Regions from separate parts of the Bariatricus sp. TF06-38A genome, predicted to be linked through region 1. Evidence: riboswitches for the same ligand, from Rfam matches in the RefSeq annotation. Region 1 holds a riboswitch; the other holds the start of a gene.
What was found. Region 1 has a riboswitch for cobalamin ahead of PG418_RS01320 (putative sodium/potassium/calcium exchanger). Riboswitches for the same ligand answer to the same signal wherever they lie in the genome.
Positions count from the first base shown of each region.

Region 1 (10,106 bases):
GTGGTTCTGGATGGGAATAAGATTGGACTTTACAGTGTATTTCCAATAGAAGGAAAGTTTCCGGAGGAATTAAAGCTATGTGAAACAGAAGAGTTTCTCAGAAACTATCCATATGGAATCCGGATTGCAGGAAGAAGTGGTGAAAGGCGGGAAGAAGAGACGATTCTGGATCTTCCGCCGAAGAACTTGGTGCTGGGAATCGGATGTCGCAAAGGGATTTCCGAAGAAGAAATCCAAAGCGCGGTCAATGAGGCAAAAAAGATCCTTGGATTTACAGAAAAGGAAGTCATTGAGATCGACAGTATTGATCTGAAAAAAGAAGAGGAGGGATTACTTTCTTATGCGGCAAAGTGGAAGCTTCCATTTTACACGTTTTCAGCAGAAGAGTTGGGAAAGGTTAAATGTGTCAGCTCCCATTCGGAGTTTGTCAGGAAGGTCACGGGTGTGGACAATGTATGTGAGCGGGCGGCGATCCTTGCAGCCGGAGAGGATGGCAGGCTTCTGATGCCGAAGCAGTGCATGAATCGGGTGACAATAGCAGTGGCAGAAAAGAAGGTAAGGATCAGAATATGAAGCGGATTTTAATATTTTCAGGGACAACAGAGGGAAGGCGGATTACGGAATTTCTGGATGGAAGAAATGTAAAAGTTTATGTCAGTGCCGCAACCGAATATGGAAAAGAATGTACCGGAGAGCATGAGAATGCGGAAGTCTTTTTTGGGCGTATGGATCAGAAGCAGATGACAGAGATGATAAAGGAAAAGCAGATCGATCTGGTGATCGATGCAACCCATCCATTCGCACAGCTTGTGACTGGGGAGATAAGGAGAGCCTGCGAAATCTCCGGTGTGCAGTATCTGCGTTGCCTGCGGGAGAAGATGGAAGCAGTGCCGGATGAAGCGGATCGGGTGATCTGGGCGCAGTCGGTTGAAGATGCGGTGGAATATCTGCAAAATACAGAAGGAAAGATCCTGATTACCACCGGAAGCAAGGAACTGATAAAATATACAAAGCTTACGGAGTATAAAGAGCGCTGCTTTGCGCGAGTCCTCTCTACGGAGCAGGCGGTTATGGAGTCGGTCGCGCTTGGCTTTGAAGGAAAGCATCTCATTGCAATGCAGGGACCATTTTCAAAGGAGATGAACGTGGCTACGATCCATCAGACAGGCGCAAAATATTTTGTGACCAAAGAATCGGGAAAAGCCGGAGGCTTTGGAGAAAAGGTACAGGCAGCAAAGGAAACAGGGGCAGTTCTTGTTGCGGTAGGAAGACCAAAAGAAACAGGGAGAACATTTTCAGAAGTCTGTAAATGGCTGGAAAAGAATCTGTAATAAAAGTTCAGAAAATAGTTATGGGGAGATAAAGTCAGAGATCAGAAAGGCAGATGGGGAAGATGAATCTGACAGATTTGCATTATGTAGTTGAAATCGATAAGAGTGGATCAATCTCAAAGGCGGCGAAGGAACTTTATGTGGCGCAGCCAAATCTTAGTAAAGCGATCAAGCATCTGGAGCGGGAATTTGGAATTTCTATCTTTGAGCGGTCGTCAAAGGGAGTTAAGGCGACAAGAGAAGGACAGAAATTTCTGGAGTATGCCAAAAGGATCATTTACGAAATAGAGGAAATGAAAAGGGACTGCAGTGATCTGGGGAAAGAAAATCTCTCATTTAAGATTACTGTTCCGAGGGCAAGTTACATTTCCAGTGCATTTGCAGAGTTTATCGGAATGCAGAGCAAGGAAACGGCGATCAAAGCAGAATTTCAGGAAAGCAGTTCTATGCATGCCATTGAAAATGTGTTGCAGAACGGGTATTCCATGGGAATCATCCGGTATCTGTGCGAGAATGAACCTTATTTTCAGTCGCTTCTTGATCTGAAAGGGCTGGATGCAGAACTTCTGGCAGAGCTTCCGTATGTGATCTTAACTTCTGCGGATGGAGATCTTGCAAAGAGGGAGTTAAAGATAAGAGAAGAACTGGAAGATGGTGTGGAAATCCTGCATGGGGACTGGAAACTTCCGACCGGAGAATACACCGAGCTGAGTGAGAATGGAGAGTCGCTTCATCCACATAATAAAATTTATATTTTTGAAAGGGGAAGCCAGTTTGATATTTTGCGGGAAGTAAAAAACAGTTATATGTGGGTATCGCCAGTACCGGAAAAATTAAGGAAAAACTACAATCTGGTGCAGAAGCATGCCGGATTTTCCAGACAGATGATCCGGGATGTGCTGATCTACAAAAAGGGTTATCAGAAAAAATTGTACGAAAGAGAATTTATTGGGCATTTAAAAGAAACAATCCGTGAAATGATGTAAATGAGAGCAGAATGATATATCGGACCAAGATATATCCATTCTGCTCTTTTTGTGTATTTGATGAGCTGGGTACACATTTATCCGTCTATTCATAAATACTAATACTTTTGATTCTTGTATTATTATATATTGGAAAATATATAGCTATCATATATGAAACGTATAAACGAAAACTATAGATATATGTTATAATGTCATAAAAATAATAGAATAATAAGAAGGAAATGTACAATATGACGAAGGAGGAAATGGAATGTTAGATGCATCTTATTATCAGAAAACGGATGAGATCATTGCCATGCATACAAGGGAGGAACGCTCATTGATACCAATCATTCAGGATATTCAGGAGGAATACCGTTATCTTCCACCGGAACTGCTTACCTATGTAGCAAAACAGATCGGGATTACAGAGGCAAAAGCGTACAGTGTGGCAAGCTTTTATGAGAATTTTTCATTTGAACCGAAAGGAAAGTATGTGATCAAGGTCTGTGACGGAACAGCCTGTCATGTGCGTAAATCCATTCCTATCCTGGAAGCGCTGTATAAAGAGCTGGGGTTAAATGAGCACAAGCATACATCAGACGATATGCTTTTTACAGTAGAGACTGTATCCTGTCTTGGAGCCTGTGGACTTGCACCTGCGATCACAGTTAATGATGAAGTACATCCGAAGATGTCACCGGAGAAGGTAATCAAACTTCTTGAAGAACTGAGAGGTGAAGAAAATGAAAATTGAAAACAGAACGGAACTGAAGGAATATCGTATTGAATGTCAGAAAAAACAATCGGCTGACTGCAGAGTACTGGTTTGCGGGGGAACCGGATGTCTGGCAAGTGGATCAGGCAAGATTTATGAAAAGTTAAAAGAACTGACAAAAGATCATACAGGGGTAGAAGTAAAGATCGGGGAAGAAATCGCACATACAAAGGTTATGAAGAGTGGATGTCATGGCTTCTGCGAGATGGGACCTCTGGTAAGAATTGAGCCATATAATTATTTATATATTAAAGTAAAACTGGAAGACTGCGAAGAGATTTATAACGAAACAATCCTGGGCGGCAGACCGGTAGAGCGACTTCTCTACAAGATGGATGGAGTGACCTATCCGTCACAGGAAGAGATTCCGTTCTACGCAAAGCAGACCAGACTGGTACTGAAGAATTGCGGACATATCGACGCAGAGCATATTGGGGGTGCACTTGCAGTCGGTGCTTATGCCGGAATCGAAAAGGCACTCTTTGAGATGACACCGGAAGCAGTGATCCAGACAATCTATGATTCGAATCTGCGTGGACGTGGAGGTGCTGGATTCCGCACCGGCAGAAAGTGGCAGCAGGTTGCTTCCCAGAAAGAAAAGATCCGCTATGTGGTCTGCAATGGTGATGAAGGTGATCCGGGTGCATTTATGGATCGAAGTATCATGGAAGGTGATCCGCACCGTATGATCGAGGGCATGATGATCGCAGCATATGCAGTACAGGCACAGGAAGGCTATATCTATGTACGTGCAGAATATCCGCTTGCGATTGAAAGACTGAAGACAGCGATCAGCCAGGCAGAGGCAATCGGACTTTTAGGAGACAACATTCTTGGGACCAATTTCAGTTTCCATTTACATATCAACCGTGGTGCAGGTGCATTCGTCTGTGGAGAAGGCAGCGCACTGACGGCATCCATTGAAGGAAAACGTGGAATGCCGAGAGTAAAACCGCCACGTACAGTAGAGCAGGGATTATGGGCAAGACCAACTGTTCTTAATAACGTAGAAACCTATGCCAATGTTCCGATGATCGTAACAAATGGTGCAGACTGGTTCAAAGGAATCGGTACACCAGAGAGTCCCGGAACGAAAGCATTTGCACTGACCGGTAATGTAAGAAATACAGGACTGATCGAAGTACCAATGGGAATTACATTGCGCGAAGTTATTTATGACATCGGCGGTGGAATCCAGAATGACAAGAAATTCAAAGCAGTACAGATCGGTGGTCCGTCCGGTGGATGTCTGACCGAGGATCAGCTGGACAGTAAGATGGACTTTGATTCACTGGCGAAGATCGGGGCAATGATCGGTTCGGGCGGTCTGGTTATCATGGACGAGGATACCTGTATGGTAGAGGTTGCCAGATTCTTCATGAGTTTTACACAGAGAGAAAGCTGTGGAAAATGTGTTCCTTGCCGTGAAGGTACAAAGAGAATGCTTGAAATCCTGGAGCGTATTGTAGCAGGAAACGGAAAACCGTCCGATATGGACGAGCTTCGTGAACTGGCAGATATGATTGAGAGTACGGCGCTTTGCGGACTTGGAAAGAGCGCACCGAAACCGGTTATCAGTACCATGAATGCATTTGAAGAGGAATATCTGGAACATATCAACGAGAAACGCTGCCGGACAGGTGTCTGTTCAAATCTGCGTAAATTCCAGATCGATCCGGAGATATGCAAGGGCTGCTCGAAGTGTGCAAGAAACTGTCCGGCAGGTGCAATTGAAGGCGTGCTGAAATCTCCTTATCATATCAATCAGGAGAAATGTATCAAGTGCGGAGCCTGCATGGAACAGTGTCCGTTTAAAGCAATTCATATCGAAAAATAGGAGGAATGAGTCATGGGATATATGACAATAGATGGAAGGAAGGTAGAGTTTACAGATGAGCCGAATGTACTTTCTGTCATCCGTAATGCAGATATAGATATACCGACACTCTGCTACCATTCAGAACTGTCTGTGTATGGAGCCTGTCGTTTGTGTACCGTAGAAGATGAGAGAGGAAAGACGTTTGCATCCTGTTCAGAACCGCCAAGAGATGGGATGGTCATTTACACGAATACTCCGCGTCTTATGAAATATCGTAAGATGATTCTGGAGCTTTTACTTGCTGCACATTGCAGAGACTGTACAACCTGTATCAAGAGTGGAGAATGTCAGCTTCAGGCGCTGGCACACCGTATGGGCGTCACAACCGTCCGATTTGAAAATACAAAAGAACAGTATCCACTGGATTTCAGTTCACCGTCAATCGTGCGTGACCCGAATAAATGTATTCTCTGTGGTGACTGTGTCCGTATGTGCGACAATGTACAGTCTGTTAATGCGATTGATTTTGCATACCGGGGAACAAAGGCTCTGGTAACACCGGCATTTAACAAAAAGATTGCAGAGACAGACTGCGTAAACTGTGGACAGTGCAGGGTTGTCTGTCCTACAGGTGCGATCAGTATCAATACCAATATCGAAGTGATCTGGGATTTTCTTGCAGATAAGAATACAAAGGTGATCGCACAGATCGCACCGGCAGTCCGGGTCGCAGTCGGCGATCAGTTCGGCCTTCCAAGAGGGGAAAATGTGATGGGAAAACTCGTCAATGTGTTGCACCGCCTTGGATTTGATGAAGTTTATGATACTTCTTATGGTGCAGACCTTACGGTGATCGAGGAATCTGAAGAGCTTCTTGAACGACTTGCATCCGGAGAAAATCTCCCATTATTTACATCCTGCTGTCCGGCATGGGTAAAATTCTGTGAGAACCGTTATCCGGATCTGGCAAAAAATCTGTCAACCTGCCGTTCACCGCAGCAGATGTTTGGTGCTGTGATCCGTGAATACTATAAGGATCCGGAAAAGAATGGTGGAAAGAGAATCGTTTCTGTATCGATCATGCCGTGTACTGCAAAGAAAGAAGAGATTTTAAGACCGGAATCTTCCACGAATGGAAGACAGGATATTGATTATGTACTGACTACAACAGAGCTGATTACAATGATCCGGAAATCCGGTATCCGCTTTGAAAATCTGGAGATCGAAGCATCCGATATGCCGTTTGGTATCGGATCTGGTGCAGGTGTGATCTTCGGAGTAACCGGTGGTGTGACAGAAGCCGTACTCAGGCGCCTTCGTGAAGGACATAACCGTGTGGAAATGGATAAGATCAAATTCAGTGGAGTACGTGGAGAAGAAGGACTGAAAGAAGTAGAGTTTGATTACAACGGACGTACTATCCATGCAGCTGTTGTCAGTGGACTTGGAAATGCAGATGCGCTGATGAAGAAGATCCAGAAGGGCGAGGTACATTACGACTTTGTTGAGGTTATGGCATGCAGGCGCGGATGTATCATGGGTGGCGGACAGCCAGTCCCGGCAGGTCCGAGAAGCAGGATAGCCAGAAGCAAAGGCCTGTATGATACCGATATCAATACGCAGATTAAGAAGTCGAATGAGAATCCGCTGATCCTGTCATTATATGATGAACTTCTGAAAGGAAAGACCCACGAATTACTTCATCGTAATTTTGAGGCAGCGAAAAAATAAAATTGTACGAAAAAGAGTATAAGACAATGCAGTCGTCGATCTGGCGGCTGCATTGTCTTATTTCAGAGTATTTCCATACATTCACTGGCACTTTTTTCTCATTTCGATCCCCTTCGCTTTCTATATATAAATGAAGTAGGTCATGAAATTATGATAAACATATAGTCATTAAGGTGTCGATTTTGAAACAAAAACTTCCGGGATTTTTAATGGAGAGTTTGGAAAAAATAGGGAAATAAACCAGGAAAGATGACTCTTGTCAAGAAGAAACATATCTGTTATAGTGAGTAAGAATAAATAAAGAAACTTTTTCAGTGCTAGGCAGAAGAATTTCTGGTCGGCTTAAAAGGGAATCAGGTGAAAGTCCTGAGCGATCCGGTCACTGTAAATGAGGAGCAAAGCGGCGGCAAGCCATTGCATAAAAATGTGAGAAGGTGCAGCTTTGTTAAGATCCATAAGCCAGGAGACCTGCTGAAAGAGAGTAAATTGCTTCCGATGAAAGCGCGTTTACATACACAAAGAAATGATATCTTGCTTCATACTGAGTATGAAAGCAAGATTTTTGTGCTGCCATATATACGGAAAAGAGTTCCTGTGGCAGAGGATGTAGGTGAAGTCTGCTTTCAGGAAAAAGGAAGCAGATTTTTTTTGCATACGATGAGCCAAGTGCAGATTTATGCTTGCACGAGGAACTGAATTTGGCGAATGTACATCATCGAGCTGTCAAGCGACAAAAGATCAGGACATCAGGAGGAAGAGTTGGATTATGAAGAGGAATTCAAAACAGTTTCTTGCACTTTTCATGGCAGTTGCAATGTCGGTTACACCGGTTTCTTATGCTTACGCTGAGGACAGTGCAGTGGCAGGAGTAGAAAATACAGAATCAGGTCAGCAGACCGTAGAAGTAACAGACGGAAAAATCGGTGCGGCAGACGCAGCAGGTCAGCCGGCTGAAGAAGTGACTGGACAGGAAGAAGAAACGACTGCCGGACAGGGAACGGACGAGAATCAGAAGAGTCAGGAAGAGCCGAAAGCAGAAGAAAATGCGGTAACAGGGAATGTAACTGAGGCAGAGAAAAAAGAAGCGGGCGAAGACGGAAAGAGCGAAGAGAAGGCTGCAGAGGAGCAGAAGGTTAAGTCGGAAGAAACGGCGGAAAATGCCGGGGAAGTGAAGACGCAGGAAGCGAAAAATGTTACCAGTGATTTTGCAATGTTTAAGGTTGGATCGTCTTCTGTTGTAAAAGAAAATGATCACCTGAAAGTTTCGATAAAAACAGAGAGTAAAACTTACAATAAAATTTATATTGGAAGTAAAGCTGATACAGTTGAACGGAAAGAAGAAAAGGCGATAGTTGGAACGGGAACAAGCAAAGGGTATTTATTTACGTTTGAACTTCCACTGTCAGCAGATGGAACGGATGTTGCCTTTGTACCACATAGCCAAGAGAACGGCTGGGAGAGTAGGAAAGCAGACGGAGATTACACGCTTCATATCTCATCGTCAGCAGAAAATAAAAAAGACGACACAGAAAATCCTGAACAGGGAGGCAATTCAGGAGAGAGCAAACCGGGTACCGGAAGTGGCGAAAACCAGAAACCGGAAAATGAGGACAAGAACGTACTGGATACTGGAAAGTATGTAGTAGATGTTGATGCAGCTTCAGCTAGTGGAATGTTTCGTGTAGTAAATTGCGTGCTGACATCTGTTGGTGGCAAGATGCAGGCAGATATTACACTTAGTGGAACGGGATACGATAAGTTATATATGGGAAGTAAGGAAGCTGCGGCAAGTGCTTCGGAAGATCAACTGATTGGGTATTCTGTAAATGCAGAAGGAAAATATGTATTTACAGTGCCAGTAGAAAGTATGGATACCGGAGTCCAGATTGCAGCACATGGATTCAATAGTGGTAACTGGTATGATCGTACATTAATATTCAAGACAGAAGGAATGACCAAATATGTTCAGGTAAGTGATGGCTCTTATAAAGCAAACGTAACTTCAAGTTCATCCATGTTTAAAGTTACGGATTGCATCTTAACATCAAAAAATGGGGAGATGACTGCAAAAATTACACTCAGTGGTACAGGATATGATTATCTGTATGTAGGAACAAGTGCAGAAGCAGCACTTGCAGATAAGTCCAAGTGGATTCCTTATGTTGTGGACAAAAATGGTATGTATACCTATACGATTCCGGTTTCTTTATTAGACACAGGAATTTCAGTGGCAGCATTTTCTCATAAAAAGCAAGTATGGTATGACCGTACCTTGACATTCGCCTCAGCAGGCATGAAGAATCTGAACAATAGCAATTCCACAAATGGAACTACTGGAAATAATGGCAACACCAACCAGGGAAATAACACCAGCCAGAACACCAACTTTGGAACTGGCACCACTTCCGGCAACACAGGCACAAACCAGACCCCGGACAAAGAATCCAAATATGAGGCAGATTTAAATGGTGGAACTGCCCGTGTAAACAGTGCAACAACACTTGCAGATGGTGTCTATACACCGGATAAATTTTCTTGGTCAGGCGGAACCGGAAAGGTCAGTATCAGTTGTACCAAGATTACCGTGACAGGCGGTCAGGCATATGCTACCATTGTATTTAGCAGTGGTTCTTATGGCTATGTAAAGGCGAATGGAAATACCTATTATCCGACAACAACCGGAAGTACGTCTACATTTGTCATTCCGGTAGAACTGAACAAGAACAATACGATCATTGGTATGACAACCAAGATGTCAACAGCGCATGAAATCAGCTATTCGATTTTCATTTACCTAAGTGCTGCAGCAAAAGCAGACGGAACTACAGTAAGTGGGGAGACCAATTTAAGTGCAGATACACTGGATGAGAAAGCGCCGGAAATCATGGGACTTTCTTATCAGTCTGAGACAAAGGTAGAGCATGCTAAGTACTTCAAGATCTATCATTATGATCAGGGAATCACTCTTTTAGAAATCGATCAGAGAAAAGATGAGGATACAAAAGAGACCAAGACAAAGGATACAAAAGAAGATACAGATTCCGGACTGACACCGGCACAGGAAGAAAAGCTTGCGCTTTACAAAGCAAAGATCGTCCGTTATCTGATCGTTCCGGAAGACGCAGAAATTCCGGCAGGTCTGGATAAAGAAATGATCGTGATCCAGAAGCCAAAGAAGTCTGCATATGTAGGTTCAGAGGAAGTACTGGAAATCCTGGATAAGCTGAATGCAACAGACCAGATTACATCAGTAGGGGTAAAACAGAAGAACTGTAAGGTAGAAGGCATTGCAAAAGCAATGAAAGCTAAGAAGATCATTTATGCAGGAACCTATAAGAAACCGGAAAATAAAAAACTGATGAAGAGTAAGTGTGATCTTGCAATCCTTTCCAATAAAATTCTTCCGGATGAAAAGAATGAGAAGAAAATGTCGGTAGAAGATCAGCAGAAGAGATACGAAGAGCTGGCAGAAAAATTTG
Region 1 covers NZ_JAQFCE010000001.1:263,206-273,311, forward strand. The annotation lists gene PG418_RS01290 (cobalt-precorrin 5A hydrolase) at 1-573, shown strand, start outside; gene cobK (precorrin-6A reductase) at 570-1,331, shown strand; gene PG418_RS01300 (LysR family transcriptional regulator) at 1,394-2,317, shown strand; gene PG418_RS01305 (complex I 24 kDa subunit family protein) at 2,571-3,056, shown strand; gene PG418_RS01310 (NADH-quinone oxidoreductase subunit NuoF) at 3,046-4,914, shown strand; gene PG418_RS01315 ([FeFe] hydrogenase, group A) at 4,927-6,627, shown strand; cobalamin riboswitch at 6,923-7,117, shown strand; gene PG418_RS01320 (putative sodium/potassium/calcium exchanger) at 7,394-10,106, shown strand, end outside.

Region 2 (10,106 bases), on a different contig from region 1:
AAAGTCTGTAAAACTGATATCAGACTTCACTTTTTCTTAATACATTGTTAACTCTTTGATTTGCGCTTATATTTTCATTTTTTCTTATGTTTGATTTTAAAAAAATTTATAATAAAATCCCACGGATATTGATTATCTTCCTTATATTAAGTAAGATAGTAAAAGAGCATTGTTTATCAACACCACGGGAGGTTTCATCATGTCTAAATACGATGTGATTCTTGATGTCTATGAGAATCAGAGCATCTCAAAAGCTGCTCAAAAACACAACTACACACAATCAGCTGTCAGCCAGACCATTCGCAATTATGAAAAAGAGATTGGTCTTAAGCTGTTCAAGCGTTCAAAAAACGGAATGGAAGCACTTCCCGGAACAGAACCCATCTTTGAAGAACTTATGCATATCCGCTCCGCCAATACACGGATCGATCAGATCGTCTCAAATATCAACAATCTGGACAGTGGCTTTATCCGCATCGGAACGGTGCAGAGCATTGCCTATAACTGGCTCCCCGGAGTACTGAAAAATTTTTCTGCCGAATACCCGAATATCACCTTTCGGCTCTATGTTGACGGATTTCAGAACCTGACGGAAAAGCTTCGCAAAAAAGAACTGGACTGTATCTTTGTTTCGCAATATGTCGCAAAGGATTTCCCAAATCTGCCTGTCGGCACCGACGAACTGGTTCTGGTTACTTCCCTGGACCATCCTCTTGCCGATCAGCTGACGGTATCTTTTGCCGATATTGACGGACAGGATTTTGTTCTCTCCGCCGATGATTTTGATTATGAAACCGGAAAATTATTCCGATTAAACCATATCACGCCTAACGTAAGATTTCGGATCAATGAAGACTATACTGCGATTAAAATGGTGGAACAGGGCTTTGGCATCACTGTACTTCCCAAACTTCTGCTTCATAATATTCCATTCAACGTCTGTGTCCGTTCCTTTACCGAACACTTCCGCAGGAATCTGTCCGTAGCCTATCTGGATACACCTGAACTCTCTCCTGCACTTGATAAGTTTCTTACCTTTGTCACCAAATGGGCCAAAGAGTGTAAGTTGATCTGATTTCCTGTCACACACAAAACGGTACAAAGTTCTTCTATGACTTTGTACCGTTTTGCGCGTAACTTTATTTTGTTTATTTTCTCAGACCATCTCTGAGCGCATCCAGATTATTTCTCTATAATTCCGTATTTATAACCACTTTCTTTCATTAATTCAAGGTATGGTTTCGGATCAAAATATTCCGGTGCATAGACTCCAGCTTCTTTCCAGATTCCTCTTCCGATCAGCTCCAGTGCAAGTGCTGCTCCAAATCCTGTCTGGGCGGTAACAGCCTGGGTTCCCCATCTTTCGATAGACTCCTGATTATCAAATGGCTGATACAAGAAGTATTCTTTTTCCTTTCCGTCTTTCTTTCCGATACACTGTACTCCGACCAGCATTTTTCCGGTCATCTCATCTCCGATATCTTTTGGCTGTGGTGCACAGGCTGCAACCACATCTCTTGGAACTACCTTCACATCCCCTACCTGCACCGGCTTGATACTGCGAAGTCCCAGCTTATCCAGCACCTTAAGTGCCGTGATCAGATTCTCATCAAGACTGATCTTGAAGGTTGCCTTTTTCAATCCATACTGGCTTAAGTAGCGTGCCATCGTCACAACTTCCTCATGCTCTACCTTTACCAGGGTATTTTTTCCTACTCCTTCCGGCATCTCATAGACTTCCTGCCCTGCAAATGCTTTTTCTACGATAAATCCGCCCTTCTCCTTATCATACTCAACATTCGGGTTCATTACCTCATCCAGCACGGTCCACACGTTGAATCCAAACATAATGTCATCCGGATCTGCACCCGGAACAGACAGATTTCCGCCGTCTTTTACATGAACTTCTGTTATTTCATCCAAAAGCTCTGTCGCCGCGTATTTTGCAAATACATTTACAACACCCGGATCGATTCCCATACAGATCACAGCCATATTCCCCTGCTTCTTCCAGGCTTCATGACGGTCAAAATTGTATTTTGTCATCGGTTCAGTATAGCTGTTCTCAATACCAAGTCCGTAAGCCGGATTTTCCATCGGAACCGACCAGGTTCCCATGCTTCCGTAATCTGCACCCGTTTTAAATGCAGCGTCAAAAATCATATTACTTGCAAAAGGCGGCGCTGCATCCATCACAAAATCAATCTTATGCTCCCGGATCAGTTCTGCCATTTTCTCTGTATTTGTCGCATCAATCTTAGAAGCTTCAAAACGGGAATCCCCCTTCATCATACCGACAACTTCCTCTGCCCTTTTCAGATCATAGTCGCAGACCAGCACATATTTCAGCCATTCTCCCTTTTGGTCTCTCCACTGCATTACTTTTAAAATACTTTCACCGACAGCACCGGCTCCTACAAGCATCATTCTCATCTTTTTTTCCTCCAGCTTTTCTTTTTCTTCTGTCAAATTTTATTCAAAAAATGCCCTTTCCCTTCTTCCTCGGATAATACTTCTGTATGCCACCACGTACTGCCTGCTAACAGTCTCATCTCATATTAGTGCCCATATAAAAAGGGCAGAAAAAAACAGATACACGAAAAAAATCGTTCATCTGTTTTCTCTGTCCTTTTACCAGTTGGTTCTAGCCTCGTAGGCGGTGCTTTCTTTGCACACTCTCCAAAGATTCGTCAGGTCGCCTTCCTTTTTGCCTGTCAGTTTCCACGAAAGGAAGATGTTACCTTACGCTTTGCTTCTTCGGCCCCTTGCGGTGTCTAGGACGTCCCTCATCCGACATATTCTTGATAAATTTAAGTTTACCCTTTTTTATCTGTCCGGTCAAATCTTTTATTTCTTTCCTCCGAAAATAGCCCCCATAAAACGAACATAAGTATAAACAACAAGTGCTGCTGCAATAATTGTCTCGACCAGAACTACATACTGAAGAAATGGCATTGGATGTCCCATATTTGCTGCACATGCCATAGTTTGTTTAGTTGCGATCGCACTGATAACAAATGGGAATGTGAAGGCTGCATAGCTTGGGAAGAATGGCATCTTCAGATATCCCACTGCTTTTACCAGGGCAAAAATATAAATAACCGTTGCAACTACAAACATTGCCATCAGGAAACCGTATGATTTCGGTGTTACGGACTGTACATAACCTGCAATACACAGGCTGGTCGGTGCTGCGTAGATACAGATCAGCGGTTTTGCCGGATCCGGCACTTCTTTAAACTTCACATAACGATAGGTTACAAGTACAAGAAGTACGATCAGTGTTACAAATCCAAACCAGAATGCTGCGGTTCCGATTCCAAGTTGCTCATAAGCCGGTGCTGTAACAGCCGCTACAGCAATTCCTACATATACAATATAATAGCTTGCAAATACTTTTGGCATCTGAAGTTTCAGAACAAACTTCACCGTAAAGTATATGATCAGAATGATGTGAAGAATGATTGCCAGAAGCCATATGTAATAAGCTGCCTTTCCGATAAACGGTTTTACATAAGTGCTGAGAATCATAAGTGCCATCGGAAACGTTCCTGATACGCTTGCCATGATCGGATTTCCCATATCTTCTTTCACTGCTCCCGGGAACATGATCAGCTTCAAAAGCACCAGTATCAGAAGAAATGCTGCGAATATACCGCATACATAACGGATTCCTTCTGAATAGCTCTGAAGTAGATTTCCAAGTGCTGCCGCGCCAAGCATGACTCCGCAAAGCGGAATCGGTACTTTCTTAATTACGTCTTTCATTGTTTCTTTCCCTTTCTCTCATCAAGCGGCTGTCGTTACCACTTTATTTAGATATCTGCAATTTTTCTTCTTTCGCACGGTTCATCAATTTCATCCAGATTCTTGATACCAAGCTCACGACAGACGATCTGCGCTACCTTCCATGCACAAAGTCCTGTAAAATAGATACACTGTTCTTTGTGTTCACCCTGTCCCATATTGAATTCCTTTGTAAGAACTCTGCAGCAGATTGCATTTTTACCATTTGCCTTCTTGAACCAGTCATGAAGCTCGTGCGTAAGCTCCATACATTTGATACTCTTCGGGTTGGTCGGTCCATCCTGTTCGGTACGGCCGAAGAACATTCCAAGTGCAAGAATTCCTCCGTTAAATGCACCGCAGACACATCCTGATTTTCCTGCTCCTACTGCCATTCCGGATGCCATAGCTACAACCTCTTTCGGCACATCCAGTTTGAATTCATCGCGGATCGTGCTGACCAGAGCTTCACAGCAGTAATATCCATCTTTAAAACATTTCTCTGCCTTTCTCTGCACCTCTCTTGGACTGATTTCTGTTACCCCAATATTCATTTTCAAATCCTCCTGTAAAAAATATATTTGTGCCAGCACGATTATTTGTATATTTTGCCAGCATCCATGTATTACCATTATATTCTTTTATACATTTTATTCAAATTTAATTTTTCTATAAATATTCCATTATTATAGTCATCATCTATTTCCATGGAATTGTAGACAAAAAGGCACAAACTATACTCCGCTTTTTCATGCATTCTGTATAATTTGTGACTTACCCGCAACTTTTCGTTACTACTTATCAACTTTTTTCTTATCGTGTAATCTCTCCTGAGCGTATCTTTTGCAGCCATTCCTGTACGTGTTTCCGGAAACACTGCACGCCTGTGCGATCATCAGAAATATTTTCAAATCATGAATATCCATCTATTTTCTCCCTCTTTTACTCATATTTCTATTATAACACACTTCGTTTGTTTTTCCTAACCACCCATTCAACACTTTTAACCGAAAATTAAATCCAGTTACAGTCTCCACCGGTAATTGCAAGACTCAGAAGTCCATCCATTTTCTCTACTTCTTCTTCACCGATGATCTTTTCCAGTAATTCTGCCGTGTCCAGAGCATCTTCCATGGATTCGTCTGGTCCGATCTCATAGTCGATCTCTGCCTCACATTCCGGACATGGGATCCGGTTCATTGTCTGTAAGGATAAGAAACGGTTTCCACATTTTTTACATTCATAAAATCCACACTCTTTTGTGCCATCTGGTACGTAGTACATCGTATTTTAACTTCCTCTCCACATTTTAGTTTTTATATACAAAACATTCTCTCTTTTGTATGATCTTCTACTGCCTAGTATACACTATCTGACATATAAAAGTATAGTGTTATCCAGTTCATGCCCAAGAAAAAAAAGGACCATTTCCCATTTCTCAGGGAAACAGTCCTTTCACTTATCTTCAATTATTCTTCGACTTTCACCGGATTGGTCACACTTACCTTATGATCATACCAGACTCCTTTTTTTCCGAGCAGAGCCACATCAAATTCTTTATCCAGTTCAGGAACCGGAATATCAAATCCATAAACTTCTTCTGTTGCACCGTCGCTATAGGTTACCGTATCTGTTGTAGGTTCCAGAAGTTCTGCACCATCTTTCTGTGCATCTTCGGATGTTCCTTCAAACAGGTTGACGATCTTCTTAGAAACCAGGCTGACATGGATCGTCATTTTCCCGTCTTTTACTGTGAGTGTTCCTTTTCCGTCATTCGCTTCATTTACATGAAACATTCCGCTGTCAGTCTTGAACTCTGCTGTGTAGGTTCCGTCTTCAAGCTCACACTCTGTCTGTTCCTCTGTTTCCTCTTCTTTAGCAGAAGAGCTTTCTGCTGTCTTTGCTTTCGTATCTGATGTGTCTGATTTTGCACCGCATCCGCTCATCATTCCCACTGCCATTACAGCAGATAATACCAATACTAACAGTTTCTTTTTCATCTTATAAATCCCTCTTTTTTTATTTATTCTGCATCAATTGCAGCCTGTGTATGTGCCACATAAAGCTGCTGGATCGCATCGATCTCACCAAGACCTGCAATCTGTGTATCAATACTGTCAAATACTCCGGATGCTTCAAACTGGCTCTTCCAAGAATCGTCATCATCGCCTGCCATATCGTTGTTTGCATGATCTCCTGCTACAACCATCAGTGGACGAAGGATTACTTTCTTGTATCCTGCATTTTTGAGCTTTTCAATTACTGCTTCACAAGCGGTATCTTCCGGTTCGCCTTCTACGGTTCCGATAAATACATTCTCATAACCAAGCTGTTCCATCTGTGTCTGCATCTGTGAATAGCTGATCTTTGCTGTGTGTGAAGTTCCATGTCCCATAAATACAAATGCGGTTCCCTCTTCTTTTGTCGCATCCAGGCTGTCAAATCCAGCTGTCTTTACAGCTTCTGCTGTAATTGCTTCTGCAACAGCTGCTTTATCCTCATTGATCGCTGTTTCATCCGCTCCGACTTCACCGAGAAGTGGTTCTGCAATTTTTACAGATTCAAATTTATCTTTGTAGTTTTCAACTGCTTCTGTCAGTTCATCATACTCGGCACCATGCATCAGATGTGTCGGCTGTACGACCAGGTTCTTAACCCCGTTGTCGACTGCTCTTTCCAGTGCCTGATCCATATTGTCGATCTTCTCATCATCACGGGCCTGTACATGGTTGATGATGATCTGTGCTGTAAATGCTCTTCTTACAGACCAATCCGGATATGCTGCCTGAAGTGCTTTTTCCACACCACCGATATCCTCTGCACGGCTGTCATTAAAAGATGTACCAAAGCTTACAACCAGAATTTCATTTTCTCCGATGTTATCTTCGTTCAGCGGATCATCTTTCGATGCATCGCCTGTATCCCTTCCAAAATAATCCGGATCAGCGTTCTCGCCTTCTACCAGTTCTTTCTGTGCATCAGTAAGCTTATCCCAGGCTTCTTTTGCAGCCTTACACTGTTCATCTGTCTTGTCTGTTCTTTCCTGCACATAAATGTCATCGATCAGCTTTGCCACTTTGTCTGCTGCCTCCTGATCGCTGTCTTCGGATGTTTCTTCTGTCTTTGTAGAAGAAGTGTCCTCTGTCTTCTTGCTTCCACATCCAGTCATCATAGACACCGTAAGTGCTGTTGCCAGTAATGCTACTAATACTCGTTTCTTCATCTTGATCCTCCCTGACTTTTTTGTCATACTTTCAGGAATCGGAATGATATTCATTACACTTTACAGCATATTTTTTGTAAACAAAAAAATCCCCCGTATCTAAATTTAACGAGGGCGTACAAAAAAGAAACTGACATTTTGCCCTCGCAAAATCAGTCTGAAGTTTCTATCTTTCGTACTGCCAGTTACTCGTGGCATGAACTTTCCGTTCCTGTACTGCGAAAGGCAGGTCTCCCGACTGATTGCTCAGACGCTTGTGGCTTTCCTTCCCGGTCTCCCAGTGGTATGACAGCCTAAGCTTGCAAATTACGGTGACGAGTTCATACAGGACTTGCACCTGTTTCCCTTTTCACCAATCCAGACATTCCGTCTGATTGACACCTTACGCATCTGTATTTATTTTTCTAAACAAGCCTATTCTAGCACAGGCGTATGAATAGTGTCAAGAAAGGCTTGTCTGCTTCAGCACCGGCATCCGGAAAATCTGCACGATCAGCGGAATCACCATAACAAACCACACAATCGGCTCCGCAATGATAACCCCCGTGTATCCAAGATGTGGAACCAGTGTAAATGCGATCACAATTTTTCCAAGCATCTCAAGTGTACTTGATACGATCGGTGTAATATGGTCATCCAGTCCCTGCATGGCATTTCGCACAATGCAGATTACTGCTGTTACATAATAAAACAATGTATCAAATTTCAGATATCTGGTCGCATTTAAGATCACATTTTCATTATGTGTACCTGTTACCAGATAGACCAGTTTATCTCCAATCGTGTAGCTTGCCACGATCACAAGTGTACACCAGATACAAGTATAGAAAATCGCAAGCCAGATCCCTTTTTTGATCCGGTCGATCTTTCCTGCTCCAAGGTTCTGTCCACAGTAGGTCGCCATCGTATTTCCAAATACTGTAAACATAATCATGAACATTTCAGTCAGCTTCCGGGCTGCTGTCTGTGCTACGATATAATCATTCCCAAGTTTATTGATCGCTGTCTGAAGCGTCAGGGAACCGATATTGATCAGAGAGCTCATGAATCCCATGGACATTCCCGCACCCAGCATATTTTTCACCATAACCGGATTCGGATCTTTGAAATCTTCCCGGCTAAGTCTTAACAGTTCATATCTCTTTACCATATAAATCCAGCACACAACAAACGCGATTGCCTGTGCCAGTACCGTTGCGATCGCAGCTCCCCGCACTCCGCTTTTCAGCACTACGACAAAAAGCAGATCCCCAACAATATTCAGTGCAACTGAGATTGCCAGGATCACAAGTGGCGTCACGGTATCTCCGAGTGACCGGAGTGCAGCCGCGCAGGCATCATAGAGAAATGTCGCCACAAGCCCTGCAATGATCACGAAAATATAGCTTTTTGCCGTTGCCATCAGATCTGACGGAACATTCAGTATATTTAAGATCGGCTGTAAAAATAACAATCCGAACACCGTAAAAAATATTGCAATTCCTGTACCCATGGTCAGCGACATTGCGAATGATTTCTTCACATTTTTATAATCCTTTGCACCGAATTTCTGTGCAATAATAATCGCGAATCCCCCCGAAAGTCCCTGCAAGAATCCAATGATCAGATTACTTAAGGTTGTGGTCGCGCCGACAGCCGCCAGCGCATCCTCTCCCAGGAAAGTTCCGACAATTCTGGTATCCACAAGACTGTATGTAAGCTGCAGAAGATTTGCGAAAAAGATCGGCAGCGCAAAAGCCAGTATCAGTGTGGATGGTTTTCCTTTTGTTAGATCTTTCATATTTTAAATTTCATCCTGTCTAATTTTTCTTGTCCATCAATCCGAACTGTATCGTAACGCAGGTCGCAATGATCAGTCCAAACATATAGAACGAATATTTCAGTACATTAAGCGGTGATACATCAGCAAGTGCCGTAATCATCAGCATACCACCATCATGTGGCATCAGTGCAATAAATGCGCAGGCAAAGATATCCACCAGACTGGCAAGTCTCTTCGGTGCGATCTTATATTTTTCCCCGATTTCTTTTGCGATCGGACAGGTAACAATGATTGCGATCGTATTATTTACCATAGCTGCGGAAAGGATACCTGACATCAGTCCGATTCCATATTCCGCACCACGTCTGCTCTTGATCTTGCTGCTGATCGCGCCCACCAGCCATTCAACACCGCCATATTCACGTACAAGACCGATGATACCGGATACAAGAATGGCAACGATACTGATGCTGAACATATCACTCATACCACTTCCAATTGCCTGGATCCATTCAAAAAATCCACAACTTCCAACACAAAGTCCAATGATACCGGATGCAAGTATTCCTACAAAAAGGACTACTGCAACATTAACTCCCATAAGTGCCGCAATTAGAACAATAAAATAAGGAAGGACTTCGATGATACTATAGCTTCCTGCTTCGATTGCTCCGCTTCCGACTCCGCCAAAAATCGAGTACAGGATCATTGCCACAATTGCCGCCGGAAGAGCAATGAAAAAGTTCATTTTAAATTTGTCTTTCATCTCAGAACCACATCCTTCTGCTGCAGAAATGGTTGTATCTGAAATCATGGAAAGGTTATCTCCAAAATAAGATCCCCCGATCACTGCCGCACCGACTACCGCAACATTTAAATGCGCTCCCTGTGCCACATTGATCGCAATCGGAGCCATCGCTGCAATCGTTCCCATGGATGTTCCGATCGATGTAGAAATAAAGCAGCACATCAAAAATACACCCGGAACCAAAAGTTTCACCGGAATAAAATGCAGACAGAGATTCACAACCGAATCTTTTCCGCCCATTGCCGCTGCTGCTCCCTGGAATCCACCAGCCATCAGGTAGATCAGAACGATCATCATAACTCCTGAATTTCCCATGCTCGTTGTCATAATATTCAGCTTATCCTGTACACCAATGCCACGGTTAAGGAGAAGTGCTACCGCACACCCTGCAAGAAGCGCGACGTGACGCGGGAACTTTCCGAACGGTTCGTCTGCTCCAAGCAGGGTAAATGTAATCCCGCACCCTACATAACATACCAGAAATACGATCAGTGGAAGAAATGCCACTGCCCCCATATTTTTCTTTT
Region 2 covers NZ_JAQFCE010000012.1:41,880-51,985, reverse strand. The annotation lists gene PG418_RS10515 (LysR family transcriptional regulator) at 200-1,075, shown strand; gene PG418_RS10510 (saccharopine dehydrogenase family protein) at 1,183-2,433, opposite strand; gene PG418_RS10505 (TDT family transporter) at 2,848-3,768, opposite strand; gene PG418_RS10500 (C-GCAxxG-C-C family protein) at 3,816-4,340, opposite strand; gene PG418_RS10495 (FmdB family zinc ribbon protein) at 4,801-5,070, opposite strand; gene PG418_RS10490 (hypothetical protein) at 5,256-5,786, opposite strand; gene PG418_RS10485 (sirohydrochlorin cobaltochelatase) at 5,810-7,009, opposite strand; cobalamin riboswitch at 7,217-7,409, opposite strand; gene PG418_RS10480 (MATE family efflux transporter) at 7,452-8,789, opposite strand; gene PG418_RS10475 (Na+/H+ antiporter NhaC family protein) at 8,809-10,106, opposite strand, start outside.
Region 2: it holds a riboswitch for cobalamin, as region 1 does, so the genes downstream of both, PG418_RS10485 (sirohydrochlorin cobaltochelatase) here and PG418_RS01320 (putative sodium/potassium/calcium exchanger) in region 1, are expected to answer to the same signal.